DNA from 3 places in the Rugosimonospora acidiphila genome. Region 1 is predicted to be linked to each of the others. Evidence: riboswitches for the same ligand, from Rfam matches in the RefSeq annotation. Region 1 holds a riboswitch; each other region holds the start of a gene.

Region 1 (4,527 bases):
CCGGCAAGCGACCGAGACCGCGACACCGGTCGCCCCCGCCGCCGCGCTGAGCTCCTGGGATGGGGCCACGAGCGAGACCACCACCCGCCCCGCCAAGGCCGGGAGACCCGCCGCGGAAAGCCCGGCCGCCACCGACCGACCCGGTGCCGAGAATTCTGGTAGCGAGAAGACCGGCAGCGAGAAGCCCGGTGCCGAGCAACCCGCCAACGAGACGACGGCGACGGCGGGCCGGCCGGCGAGGGGCAGAAGGGCATCCAAGAAGGCCACCACGGCCGAGCCCGCCGCGACTGGTGCCGCGACCGGACCAGCCACGACCAGGCCCGCCACGACCGGGTTGCCCGCCGCCGGGCCCGGCCAGTCCGCGCCGACGGAGCCGGCGGAGCCAACCGAATCGATCGACCCAGCCGACCCCGCCGGTACCGAGGAACCCACCAAGCGTGGGCGTTGGGGCTCCCGCCGCAAGCCGACCGAGGTCAAGCCTCCGGCGCCCGAGCCCGACGACGAGTACATGGACTGGGTCAAGGGGCTCGGTGTGAAATCCCCGTCCGTGCGGCTCGGCGGCAACCGGGCCGCCCGGCATGCCCGGGAGGGCGACGACGAGACCGGGCGCCCATCAGCCTGACCCGCTCGTCACGGGGAGGTACACGGCGCCGCCGGACGCCACGAACTCGGCCGACTTCTCGCTCATGCCGGCGGCGACCGCGGCGTCAATACTGACGCCGTGCTCCGCCGCGTACCGCTGCAGTTCCTGACCGATCTTCGGGGAGCAGAACCGCGGCCCGCACATCGAGCAGAAGTGCGCGACCTTCGCCTGCGGGACGGGCAGCGCCTCGTCGTGGCACGTGCGCGCGGCCTCCGAGTCGATCGCCAGGTCGAACTGGTCCTCCCAGCGGAACTCGAAGCGCGCCTTGGACACGGCGTCGTCCCAGGCCCGGGCGCCCGGATGACCCTTGGCCAGGTCGGCCGCGTGAGCAGCGATCTTGTACGCGATGACCCCGGCCTTGACGTCCTCGCGGTTCGGCAGCCCGAGGGCGCCCTTGGGCGTGATGTAGCAGAGCATCGCGGTGCCGTACATCGCTCCCATCGCGGCGCCGATGGCCGAGGTGATGTGGTCGTAGCCCGGCGCGATGTCGGTGGTCAGCGGGCCGAGGGTGTAGAAGGGTGCCTCCCGGCACCACTCCTGCTGCAGGTCGACGTTCTCCTTGATCTTGTGCATCGGTACGTGGCCGGGGCCCTCGATCATCGCCTGCACGTCGCGGCGCCGCGCCACCCAGGCCAGCTCGCCGAGGGTCCGCAGCTCGGCGAGCTGGGCCGGGTCGTTGGCGTCGGCGATGGACCCCGGCCGCAGCCCGGCGCCGAGGGAGAGGGTGATGTCGTACTGCGCGAGGATCCTGCATAGGTCCTCGAACCGGGTGTACAGGAAGTTCTCCTGATGGTGCGCCAGGCACCAGGCGGCCATCATGGAGCCGCCACGCGAGACGATTCCGGCGATCCGCCCGACCGCCAGCGGGATGTGCCGCATCAGCAGGCCGGCGTGCACCGTCATGTAGTCGACGCCCTGCTCGGCTTGCTCGATGACGGTGTCCCGGAACAGCTCCCAGGACAGCCGGGTCGGGTCGCCGTCGACCCGCTCCAGCGCCTCATAGATCGGTACCGTGCCGATCGGTACCGGCGCGTTGCGCACGATCGCCTCGCGGGTCTCGTGGATGCGCTCGCCCGTGGTCAGGTCCATCACGGTGTCCGCGCCCCAGCGTGTGGCCCAGCGCAGCTTCTCCACCTCCTCATCGACGCTGGACGTTCCCGACCCGGAACCGATGTTCGCGTTCACCTTGACCAGGAAGCGTTTGCCGATGATCATCGGCTCCGACTCCGGGTGGTTCGCGTTGGCCGGCAGCACGGCTCGGCCGGCCGCGATCTCGTCGACCACCGTGGAGACCGGCACGCCCTCACGCAGCGCCACGAACTCCATCTCCGGGGTGGCCATGCCCGCACGGGCGAAGCGCAGCTGCGTGCCGCCGGCGACCCGTTCGGCCACCCACGGCGCCCGCAGCGGCGGCAACCCGACGGCCGGCCCGTCCGGGGCCGGTCCGGATGTGTCGTAGAGCCTGACCGCCGAGCCGTCGCCCGCTAGCGTCACTTCACGGAACGGCACCCGGATGTCGGTGCGCGGGCCCGTCACATAGACCTTCATGTCCCCCTCCACTGAAGCCCAGACGATTTCAGCGGGCCGCGTTGCCCACCCTCGAAACGCCGCGATCCGGGGCGAGGCGCCCCGGATCGCGAGAGATTTACGCAGTTGCAGTTATCAAGTGCGATTGGCACTTGCATGGGCACTGTGCTCACCGCGGCCGATGCGCGGCCCTTCGGTGCCGGATCTCGATCCCGACGCGCATCCGGGACCAGACGCAACCGGCTCGTGCATGAGCTCACCGCCGCTCCTCCCTGCGCCGGCATTACCCGGATCAGGTTCGACGGTCAGGGGCGCCTCAGCCCCACTCTCAGCCCAGTGCTCCGGGCTCCCGTGGAAAGTTGTGTGTCTTTTGACGTTATGCGCGGTGACCGTTCTGCGCAACGGTGGTTCAGCCGATGTCCCAGGTCGGTTCGGGTGCCTCCACCACTTCGCCGTCGCCCTGGAACACCAGGAACCTGTCGAAGGAGCGGGCGAACCAGCGGTCATGGGTGACCGCGACCACGGTGCCCTCGAACCCCCGCAGCCCGTCCTCCAGCGCCTCGGCGGAGGCCAGGTCGAGGTTGTCGGTCGGCTCGTCCAGCAGCAGCAGGGTCGCCCCGTCGCATTCCAGCAGCAACACCAGGAACCGGGCCTGCTGGCCGCCGGAGAGCGTGTCGAACACCTGGTCGCCCTGGCCGGCCAGCTCGTACCGGCCCAGCACCTTCATGGCCGCGTGCCGGTCCATCCCGGCGCGGCGCTCGCCGCCCCGCCACAGAATGTCCACCAGGGTCCGCCCCATCAGGTCGGGCCGGTCGTGAACCTGGGAGAAGTGGCCGGCCACGACCCGCGCGCCGAGCCGGGCCGAGCCCGAGGCCGCCACCGGCTCCACCGTGGACAGAGCGGGAGCCTCCGGCTCGGTACCGCCGACGGCGAGCAGCCGCAGAAAGTGCGACTTGCCGGTACCGTTGCCGCCCAGCACCGCCACCCGGTCGCCGTACCAGACCTCCAGGTCGAACGGGTAGGTCAGCCCCTCCAGCTCCAGGCCCTCGCAGATGATCGCCCGCTTGCCGGTGCGCCCGCCGGACAGCCGCATCCGGATGTCCTGCTCGCGCGGCGGCAGCGTGGGCGGCCCGGCCTCCTCGAACTTGCTCAGCTTGGTCTGCGCCGACTGGTACCGCGAGGCCATCTTCGAGTTGTACGACGCCTTCTGCTTGTACATCAGCATCTGCGCGCGCAGCTTCTCGCGCTCCTCGTCCCAGCGCCTGCGGTCGCGCTCCAGCCGCTCGTGCCGGTCGGACCGCGCCGAGTGCCAGGACTCGAACCCACCGGGGTGCACCCAGGCCGAGCCACCCTCGACGGCCACCACCCGGTCGGCGGTGCGGGCCAGCAGCTCACGGTCGTGCGACACGTACAGCACCGACTTCGAGGACTCGGCGAGCCGGCTCTCCAACCAGCGCTTGGCCGGCACGTCCAGGAAGTTGTCCGGCTCGTCGAGCAGTAGCACCTCGTCGCCGCCGCGCAGCAGCAGTTCCAGCGCGAACCGCTTCTGCTGCCCGCCCGAGCAGGTACCGACCCGGCGGTCCCGCACCGCGTCCCAGGACAGGCCCAGGGCGGCGACCGCAGCGGTGTCGAACAGCACCTCGGCGTCGTACCCGCCGGCCTCGCCCCACCCGGTCAGCGCCTCGGCATAGCGCAGCTGCGCCTTCTCGTCCGCCGGTGCGCTTCTCATCGCGCGCTCGGCGGCGGCCACCCGCTCGCCGGCCTGCCGGACCAGCGGCGCGGCCAGCGACAGGGCGAGGTCGCCGAGGGTACGGTCGTCGTCGATCATCCCGATGAACTGGCGCATCACGCCCAGGCCGCCGGCGCGCGCGATGGCGCCGGTCCGCACCGGCAGGTCGCCGGCGACCATCCGCAGCAGCGTCGTCTTGCCGGTCCCGTTCGGGCCGACCAGCGCTATCTTCGCGCCGTCCGCGACCCGGAAGGACACGTCGGCGAACAGCGTGCGGCCGTCGGGCAGGATGTGACCCACCCCGGCGACGTCGACGTACCCCATGGTTACCGGATTGTGGTCATCGATGCGACTCTCGTCACCTGGTTTACTCTGAGTGATGCACCGACAACACTCGGTACCCTTTCTGTGACGCGCACCGCTCCACCCGGTACCCCTGCCCGGACAGCCAGTCCTGCAGCGAGTCCCCGCCGAGGTTGCGGCTGACCACCAGCCAGGCCGTGCCGTGCGGGGCCAGCCGTGGCAGCCAGCGCAGCAGGAGTTCGTGCAGTTCGGCCTTGCCGATGCGGATCGGTGGATTGCTCCAGATCTCGTCGAATACCACCTCGTCGGGCACCTGAGCCGGGGT
Region 2 (4,527 bases), on a different contig from region 1:
CACATCGCGGGCAGCGACAGCCGGCCGGTGTTGAGGGTGGTCAGCGCGATCTTCAGGCCCTGCCCCTCGCGGGCGATCACATTCTCTGTCGGCACGAACACGTCGTGGAAGCGGGTGACGCTGTTCTCCAGGCCGCGCAGGCCCATGAAGGCGTTGCGCCGCTCGACGGTCACGCCGGGCGAGTCCGCCTCCACCACGAACGCGGTGATCCCGCCCCGGTGCCCTCCGGACTGTCGATCGCCGCCTTGCTGGTCCGGCCCACGAGCGGGCACCTGCGCCATCACCACCAGCAGCGTGGCGAGCGTGCCGTTGGTCGCCCACAGCTTGACCCCGTTCAGCCGGTAGCCGCCCTCGACCGGGGTCGCGGTGGTGGACAGCCGGGCCGGATCGGAGCCCACGTCCGACTCGGTGAGCAGGAACGCGGACACCTCCCCGGCCGCGAGCCGGGGCAGGAACCTCCGCTTCTGCTCGTCGTCACCGAACAGCTTGAGCGGCTGGGGCACGCCGATGGACTGGTGCGCGGACAGCAGGGCGCCGATCGCCGGGTTCGCCGACCCGACCAGTGCCAGCGCCCGGCAGTAGTGCAGGTTGGACAGGCCGAGGCCGCCGTACTTCTCATCGATCTTCATGCCGAACGCGCCCAGTTCGGCGAGGCCGCGGATGACTTCGTCGGGGATCCGCGCCTCACGCTCGATGCGGGCGCCGTCGATGCCGGCGGCGAACTCGCTGAGCCGGGCGAGGAACTCCTCGGCCTTGGCCGCGCGCGCCGGATCGGGCGCCGGCCACGGGTCGATCAGGTCCATCCTCAGCCGGCCGAGGTACAGCTCCTTTCCGAAGCTGGGCTTGCGCCACTCCGTCTCGCGGGCCGCCTCGGCGGTCTGTCGGGCCTGCCGCTCGTCGACGCCGGCCGACCCGTCGGTCGGACTCCGATCTGTCCGCGCGGTCACCGGCCCGGTCGCCGGATCAGGGTCGGTCCTCGCCGGCGGTTGCTGGGCGGTCGCCTCCGAGGGCTCACCGCCGTCCGGGCCGAACTGCGCGGAGCGTTGATCCATCGTCGTCATGGCCACCCCCCAGTGGTCTGGTCGGGCTTCCTGTGACCCACGCTACTCGCGGGTACTACCCGGCGGTAGCGTCTTGTCCGGTGCTACCCTCGGCGGCACAACTTCATGCGAAGACTTCGTTTCCCGTGATCCACGAGACACCGATCCACGGGGCCCGAGCCTTCGTCCGACAGGGGAGCGCGCAGCGCTGAGAGTGTGGCCGGGACGGTCACAGACCCTCGAACCTGATCTGGGTAATGCCAGCGCAGGGAGTTCGGTCGATCTCCAGCCGCGCCATGTCCATTGGGGGCATGGCGTGCGTCTTCTCCTGGTATGTCGTCTACCGGGAGGAATTGTCCATGGAAATCCGTCGCTGGCGGACCGTCGACATCGTGGTCGCCGCAGTGATCGCGGTCGCCTTCGGCGTCGTGTTCTACGCCTGGGATCAGATCTGGAACGGTCTCGACGGCGCGTTCCCCGGCTTCCCGCCGGCCCGCGCGGCCCTCAACGGGATCTGGTTCCTACCCGCCGTGGTCGGACCGCTGGTCATCCGCAAGCCCGGTGCCGGCCTGTTCGCCGAGCTGGTCGCGTCGACCATCGAGGCACTGCTCGGCGCCCAGTGGGGCCTGTCCACCATCCTGTACGGCCTGTTGCAGGGCTTCGGCGGAGAGCTGCCGTTCGCGGCCACCGGGTACCGCTCGAGCAAGCTACCCACCGCGCTGGTCGGCGGCCTGTTGGCCGGCGCGGCCGCCGGACTGCTGGACATCGTGCTCTACTACCCCGACTACTCGACCGCCTGGAAGATCGGTCAGGTCGCCGTCTCGGCCGGCAGCGGCCTGGTGATCACCGGCCTCGGCGGCTGGGCGCTGACCCGCGGGCTGGCCCAGACCGGGGTGCTGGACCGCTTTCCGGCCGGTCGGGAGCGGACCGCCGTTTGAACCGCACCGACGCCATCCGGCTGGACGGGTTCGGCTGGCGGCACGCCGGCCGCAAGGCCTGGGCCGTGCGCGGAGTCGATCTGCGCATCGAGCGCGGCGAACGGGTGTTGCTGCTGGGCCCCTCGGGGGCCGGCAAGAGCACCCTGCTCGCCGCGCTCGCCGGGCTGCTCGCCGAGGACTCGGGCGAGCGCGAGGGCACCATCGACCTCGGCGGCCTGACCCCGGGCATCGTCTTCCAGGATCCGCAGACCCAGTTGGTGATGTCTCGGGCCGGCGACGACGTCGCGTTCGGCCTGGAGAATCACGGCGTACCCGTGGCGGACATCTGGCCCCGGGTGGACGAGGCGCTCGCCACGGTCGGCTTCCGCTACGGCCGGGGCCGCGACACGGCCGCCCTCTCCGGCGGCGAGGCGCAGCGGCTGGCGCTGGCCGGCGCGCTCGCGCTGCGCCCGTCGCTGCTGCTGCTGGACGAGCCGACCGCGAACCTCGATCCGGCCGGCGCTGGGCAGATCCGTGCCGCCATCGCCCGGATCCTGGCCGCCCGCGACACCACCCTGATCCTGGTCGAGCACCGGGTGGCCGAGGTGCTGCCGCTGGTCGACCGGGTGGTGGTGCTGGAGGCCGGCGGCGGGGTCGTCGCCGACGGCGTACCCGAGGCGGTGTTCGCGACGCACGGTTCGTGGCTGGTCGAGCGGGGCGTGTGGGTACCGGGGCACCAGGTCACATTCGCCCGCGCGACGAATGCCGGATCGCTGGCTGGCCCGGTTCGGCCGGCCGGCTCCCCCGGCCCGGTGCTGCTGCGCGCCGAACGGGTGGCGGTACCCGACCGGCTGTCCACTATGGACATCACGGTACCGGCCGGCGAGGCGCTGGCCGTGGTGGGCCCGAACGGCGCCGGCAAGTCCACGCTCGCCCTGCTGCTGGGCGGCCTGCTCGCGCCCGGCTCCGGCACCGTGGCCGCGACCGAACGGCTGGCCGGCCCGCTCGCCGGTCGGCCGCCGCACCGGTGGCGGGCCGCGTCCCTGGCCCGGCACATCGGCTCGGTGTTCCAGAACCCGGAGCACCAGTTCGTCACCTCGCGCGTGCGGGACGAACTCGCGCTCGGGCCGCGCCGCACCGGGGCGAGCGAGGAATCCATCAAGTCCACTGTGGACAATCTGCTGGTACGGCTGCGCCTTGACCGGTTGGCGGCGGCCAACCCGTACACGCTGTCCGGCGGCGAGGCCCGCCGCCTGTCGGTGGCCACCGCCCTGGCCACCGCGCCCGGGCTGCTCATCCTCGACGAGCCGACCTTCGGTCAGGATCGGCGCACCTGGGTCGAACTGGTGGAGCTTCTGGCGAAGCTGCGCGACGAGGGCCGGGGGGTGGTCGCGGTGACCCACGACAGCGACTTCGCCACCGCGCTCGCCGACCGCACCGTCGCCCTGTCCGTCGAGGGAGGTCCCCGGTGACGCGCACGACCACGGGCCGGGACGCCGGCGCGACCGAGCCCGTGGCGGACCCCACGACCGTGGGCGCGAGCGCGAACACCGCGACCACGACCCCGGGCGCGACCACGACCCCGGGCGCGGGCTCGGGTACCGCTGGCGGGGGGCGGGCGCGCGGTGCCGTCCTGGCCCGGCGCAACCCACTGGCGAAGCTGGCCGCCGCGGCGCTGCTCGGCTTCGGCCTGCTGTTCACCCTCGACCCGTTGACCCCGGTGCTCGCGCTCGCCGTCGACCTCGCCGCCGCGCCGCTGTTCGGGGTGCGGCCGGTCCGGCTGGCCCGGCGCTACTGGCCGCTGCTGCTGTCCGCCGCCGGGATCGCGGGCGGGCAGCTGCTGTTCACCGACGCCGGTCCGGTCCGCGCGCTCGGGCTGGGGTTGCGGGTACTGGCGGTGGCGCTGCCGGGCATCATCTCGTTCGGTACCACGGACCCCACCGACCTGGCCGACGCTCTGGTGCAGAATGCGAAAGCACCGGCCCGGTTCGCGATCGGTGCTCTCGCCGCGTTCCGGTTGATGCCGCTGCTCGGCGAGGAGTGGCGGACGCTGCGCCAGGCCCGACGGGCCCGGGGCGTGGACGCCGGGCGCAACCCGATCGCCATGGTCGCCCTCGCCGCATCGCTGTCCTTTGGACTGCTGGTCGGCGCCATCCGGCGGGGCATCCGGCTGGCCACCGCCATGGACGCCCGAGGTTTCGACTCCGGCCGGCCGCGCACCAGCGCGCGCCCCAGCCGCTTCACCCGGGCCGACGCGGCGCTCATCGCCGCGGCCGCCCTCGCGGTGGCGCTGATCCTGACCATCAGCATCACGGCGGGCGCCTACCGCCCCGTCTTCACCTGACGGAGCGCGACCGGTCTGCGTCGTCGCGCGGCGTCAGTCGCGCCGAACCAGATCAGTCGCCAACGCCGCCGCCCGGCCGCCGGGCCGGCCCGAAGGTCGGGCCAGCCCGCGGTCGGGCCGGCCACGAAGTCGGGCCGGCGGCGGAATCAGGCCCGCGGGGGCGGGGGCGCGACCGGGTTCGGGATCGCGCCGCCGAACCGGCGGTCGCGCTGCGCGAACAGCTCGC
Region 3 (4,527 bases), on a different contig from region 1:
CGCCGAGGCGAGCAGGACCGCGTCGCAGCCCAGCTCCATGGCCAGCGCCGCGTCCGAGGCGGTACCGATGCCGGCGTCGAGCACCACCGGCACCGTCGCCTCGGCGACTATCAGTTCGATGTTGTGCGGGTTCAGGATGCCCAGGCCGCTACCGATCGGGGCGCCCAGCGGCATGACCGCGGCACAGCCCGCCTGCTGCAGGCGCCGGGCCAGGATCGGGTCGTCGTTGGTGTAGACCAGCACGGTGAAGCCGTCCCCGACCAGCGACTCGGTCGCGTCCAGCAGCTCCACCGGGTCGGGCAGCAGGGTCTCGTCGTCGGCGACGACCTCCAGCTTCACCCACGGGGTCTCCAGCGCCTCCCGGCCCAACCGCGCGGTCAGCAGCGCCTCCCGGGCAGTACGGCAGCCCGCCGTGTTGGGCAGCACCCGTACGCCGCGGGCCACCAGCACGTCCAGTACCGAGCCCGAGGTGCCCGGGTCCACCCGCCGCATGGCGACCGTGCACATGGCGGTACCCGAGGCCACCACCGCCTCGTCGAGCACCTGCGGGCTCGGCGCGCCGCCGGTGCCGAGGATGAGCCGGGAGCCGAGTTCCTGTCCGGCGATGATGAATGGATCGTCCACGTCAACCTCCCTGTACCGCGGTCAGCAGCTCGACCTGCTGGCCCTCACACAGCGCGACCTGAGTCCAGGTGCCGCGCGGCACCACCGCACCGTCCACCGCCGCGGCGACCCCACGCACCGCGGGAGCCCACGAGGTCACCAGCTCGGCGAGGGTGGACCCGTCGGGCAGGTCCACCCGTTCACCGTTGATCGTCAGCGTCATGCGGATACCTCCGAGCGAGAGAACCGGCGCGGGTCGCAGGCGGTCAGATCGATGCCCGGGTCTTCGCCGGTGATCAGGCCGGCGACCGCGTCGGCGGTCAGCGGCGCGAGCAGGATCCCGTTGCGGTAGTGGCCGGTCGCCACCAGCAGGCCGTCCACGACGGTGCCGCCGATCATCGGGAGGTTGTCCGGCGAGCCGGGGCGCAGGCCGGTGCTCACCTCGTCGAACCGCACCTCGCCCAGCACCGGGAGGAGCAGCTGGGCGTCGCGCAGCAGCTCGTACACGGCCCCGGCGCGCGGGCCCAGGTCGAACCCGGCCTCCTCGCTGGACGCGCCGATCACCAGGCTCCCATCGCCGCGCGGCACCACATAGACCGGGCTGCCCCGCACGGCACCCCGTACCACGTGGTTGAGCAGGTCGCTCGGGCCACGCAGGCGCAGCGTCTGCCCCTTGACCGGCCGGACCGGGGGCACCACCTCCGCCGGAAGCCCCGCCGAAGCCTGAAGCCCCGCCGGAACCTGAAGCCCCGCCGGTGTCGAGGGCCCGGTCTGGGCTGGCAGTTCGGCAACGGCCGCCGACCAGGCTCCGGCGGCCAGCACCACCGTGCCGGCCTCGAACCGGTCCCCGCTCTCGGTCCGCACGCCGACCACCTGCTGGCCGCGCCTCAGCCAGCCGCCGACCCGGGCCGTGACCTCCCGCACGCCGGCACCGCCGGCGGCCCGGCGCAGCGCGCCGTGCAGCATCCGGTTGTCGATCTGGTGGTCGTCGGCCGCCCAGAGGCCGCCGGGCAGCCCCGCCGCCAGGGCCGGCTCGGCGGCGCGCAGCTGCCTGCTGGTCAGCAGCTCCGACTCGATGCCCAGCGAGGACTGGAAGGCGTGCAGGTCGCGCAGGGCGGCCAGGTCGGCGGCGTCCCAGGCGGCCTGCAGGGTGCCGCACCGCCGGTACCCGACGTCCACCCCGGTGGCGTCGGCCAGCTCGGCGACGAAGCCCGGGTACCGGGCCGCCGAGTCGAGGGTGAGCGCCAGCAGCGGGCGCCCCTCGTAGTGCAGCTCGGTGGCCGGCGCGAGCATGCCGGCGGCGGTCCAGGTGGCACCGGAGCCCGGCGCCGGATCCAGCACGGTCACGGCCAACCCCCGCTGCGCGCAGCGCCAGGCGATGGACAGCCCGATCACGCCCGCGCCGACCACCACGACGTCGGTGGCGCCGCTACCCATCCGGCCTCCCGTGGTCACGCCGCGTGCGCGAGGCAACGCGGCGGCTGGGGGTCGGTGAGCACTCCCTGCGCCGGCATTACCCGGATCAGGTTCAACGGTCGGCGGCTCCCAGCCAGCCCTCTCAGCCCGGTCTACCGGGCTCCCGTGCACGGTTCACCATACGCGCCGGCCGATACCGGCGCATCGGGTACCGTCGCCGACCATGAGCTCACGATCACCCGAGCAGGTCCGGGCCGCCCTGGCCGGCGCCCGGCTGTACCTGTGCACCGACGCCCGCACCCGCCAGGGTGACCTGGCGGACTTCCTCGACGCCGTGCTGGCCGGCGGGGTGGACATCGTGCAGCTGCGGCAGAAGGGGCTGGAGGCCCGGCAGGAACTGCGCTATCTGGAGGTGTTCGCGGAGGCGGCGGAGCGCCACGGCAAGCTGTTCGCGGTCAACGACCGGGTCGACCTCGCGCACGCCTGCGGGGCGCCGGTGCTGCACCTGGGCCAGGACGACCTGCCGGTGCCGCTGGCCCGCCGGATCATCGGGGACGGGCCGGTGATCGGTCGCTCCACCCACTCGCCCGAGCAGTTCGACGCGGCGCGCGACGAGCCGGGCGCGGATTACCTGTGCGCCGGCCCGACCTGGGCCACCCCGACCAAGCCCGGCCGGCCGGCCGCCGGCCTGGACCTGCTCAGCCACGCCACGCGGTCGGCCTCCGGTACCCGGCCCTGGTTCGCGATCGGCGGGATCGACCTGGACCGGCTGGACGAGGTGCTGGCCCGCGGCGCCCGCCGGGTGGTCGTGGTGCGGGCCATCACCGAGGCGGACGATCCGGGAGCGGCGGCGCGCGCCTGGGCCCAACGGCTGTCGGCCGCCACCCTCGCCGAGGCGGCGTAGACGGGGCGCTTCCCGCTGGGGCGGGGGTGCTCGCACCGCCACACGCCGGCTCCGGCTGCGCTCCCCCCGGAAGGCCCTAGGCGGGTCTGGCCTCGTGATGGCTGCCACCCATGCCGGCGCTGTCGCCGCGGTACGAACTCGTGCTCATCGAGGCTCCCTGACTGGTGTCGAAATCGGACTTTCGATGCCGCCTCGACTCGCTTTTCTCAAGCAAGTGAAAGGCTCGGCTGTTAAATCGGCTTCGGTTGGCGATGAAGTTCGCCGATGTCGTGCCGCCCCCGTACGACGTGGCCCGACCGGGTTGGTGCTGGCGGGAGCCGTCCCGTCGGCAGACACCGGCCAGCCGGTTATATCCGCCAAACGTTGTCCGGTGTCGCTGGCTGGACGCCGGACAACAGACTCCGGATAATGGCCGCGCGACAGAAACGCCGGATTCAGTCGCGTTGATACCTATCCGGGCGTCAAGGGGTGGAGATCGTGCCGCGCAACGAGAGACCACTCGAGGCCGACGACCACGTGCTGACCAGATTCGCCGCCGACCTGCGCCGGCTGCGCGAGAAGGCGGGCAGCCCCCCGTACCGTGAGCTGGCCAGGCGCGCGCACTACTCGTCCACGACGTTGGCGGACGCGGCCGGCGGCCGGAAGTTGCCCAGCCTGCAGGTGACCCAGGCGTACGTGCGGGCGTGCGGCGGCGACCCGGCGGAGTGGGAGGCCCGCTGGCACGCGGTCGCCGCGGAGGTGGCCGAGGCCGACCCGGGCACCGGGGCCGACGCGCGGCCCGAGGACACCGGAGTGCCGTGCCCGTACGCCGGCCTGGCCGCGTTCGCCCCGGAGGACGCGGACCGGTTCTTCGGCCGGGAGGAGCTGACCGAGGATCTGGTCTCCCACGTCCGCGCCCACCGGCTCGTCATCGCGTTCGGCGCCTCGGGATCCGGGAAGTCCTCGCTGCTGCGCGCCGGCCTGATCCCCGCGTTGCGCGGGGACATACCCCGGATGCGCGGGCAGGCGCGACCCACGCTGCTGTTCACCCCGGGATCGCACCCGCTGGAGGAGTGCGCGGCCCGGCTGGCCGCCATCGGCGGCGGCAGCGCCGCGGCCATTCACCGGGAGTTGGTCGAGGACCCCTCCGCGCTGCACCTGAGCGTGCTCCAGGCGCTGGCCGCCCGGTCCGGCGAGGGCGAGCTGCTGATCGTGGTGGACCAGTTCGAAGAGGTCTTCACCCTGTGCCGCGGCCAGCGGGAGCGCGCCTCGTTCATCGCCGCCCTGTCCGCCGCCACCCGGGCTGACAACTCCCGCACCCGCGTCGTGCTGGGCGTCCGCTCCGACTTCTACGCGCACTGCACCGAGTACCCGGGGCTGGTCGAGGCGCTGCGCGACGCCCAGTTGCTGGTCGGGCCGATGACGACCGAGCAGTTGCGGCGGGCGGTGAGCCAGCCGGCGATCGACGCGGGCGCCACCGTCGAGGGCGCGCTGCTGGCCCGGGTGGTCGCGGACGCGACCGGGCAGGCGAGCGTGCTGCCGCTGGTCTCCCACGCGCTGCGGGAGACCTGGTCGCGCCGCCGGGGCAACACCCTCACGCTGGCCGGCTACGAGGCGTCCGGCGG

What was found. A riboswitch is a leader RNA that binds a small molecule or an ion and turns the genes downstream of it on or off. The one in region 1 is predicted to bind thiamine pyrophosphate.
Region 2: another riboswitch for thiamine pyrophosphate. It lies ahead of ABEA87_RS13705 (ECF transporter S component); the one in region 1 lies ahead of thiC (phosphomethylpyrimidine synthase ThiC).
Region 3: another riboswitch for thiamine pyrophosphate. It lies ahead of thiO (glycine oxidase ThiO); the one in region 1 lies ahead of thiC (phosphomethylpyrimidine synthase ThiC).

The regions. Positions count from the first base shown of each region.
Region 1 is NZ_BAABJQ010000001.1:478,588-483,114, reverse strand. It holds gene ABEA87_RS02435 (hypothetical protein) at 1-622, shown strand, start outside; gene thiC (phosphomethylpyrimidine synthase ThiC) at 614-2,191, opposite strand; TPP riboswitch at 2,423-2,533, opposite strand; gene ABEA87_RS02425 (ABC-F family ATP-binding cassette domain-containing protein) at 2,580-4,223, opposite strand; gene ABEA87_RS02420 (class I SAM-dependent methyltransferase) at 4,267-4,527, opposite strand, start outside.
Region 2 is NZ_BAABJQ010000006.1:347,004-351,530, forward strand. It holds gene ABEA87_RS13700 (acyl-CoA dehydrogenase family protein) at 1-1,061, opposite strand, end outside; TPP riboswitch at 1,223-1,329, shown strand; gene ABEA87_RS13705 (ECF transporter S component) at 1,400-1,978, shown strand; gene ABEA87_RS13710 (ABC transporter ATP-binding protein) at 1,975-3,429, shown strand; gene ABEA87_RS13715 (energy-coupling factor transporter transmembrane component T family protein) at 3,591-4,301, shown strand; gene ABEA87_RS13720 (isoprenyl transferase) at 4,448-4,527, opposite strand, start outside.
Region 3 is NZ_BAABJQ010000030.1:76,547-81,073, reverse strand. It holds gene ABEA87_RS34635 (thiazole synthase) at 1-624, opposite strand, end outside; gene thiS (sulfur carrier protein ThiS) at 626-826, opposite strand; gene thiO (glycine oxidase ThiO) at 823-2,040, opposite strand; TPP riboswitch at 2,086-2,196, opposite strand; gene thiE (thiamine phosphate synthase) at 2,243-2,923, shown strand; gene ABEA87_RS34615 (nSTAND1 domain-containing NTPase) at 3,401-4,527, shown strand, end outside.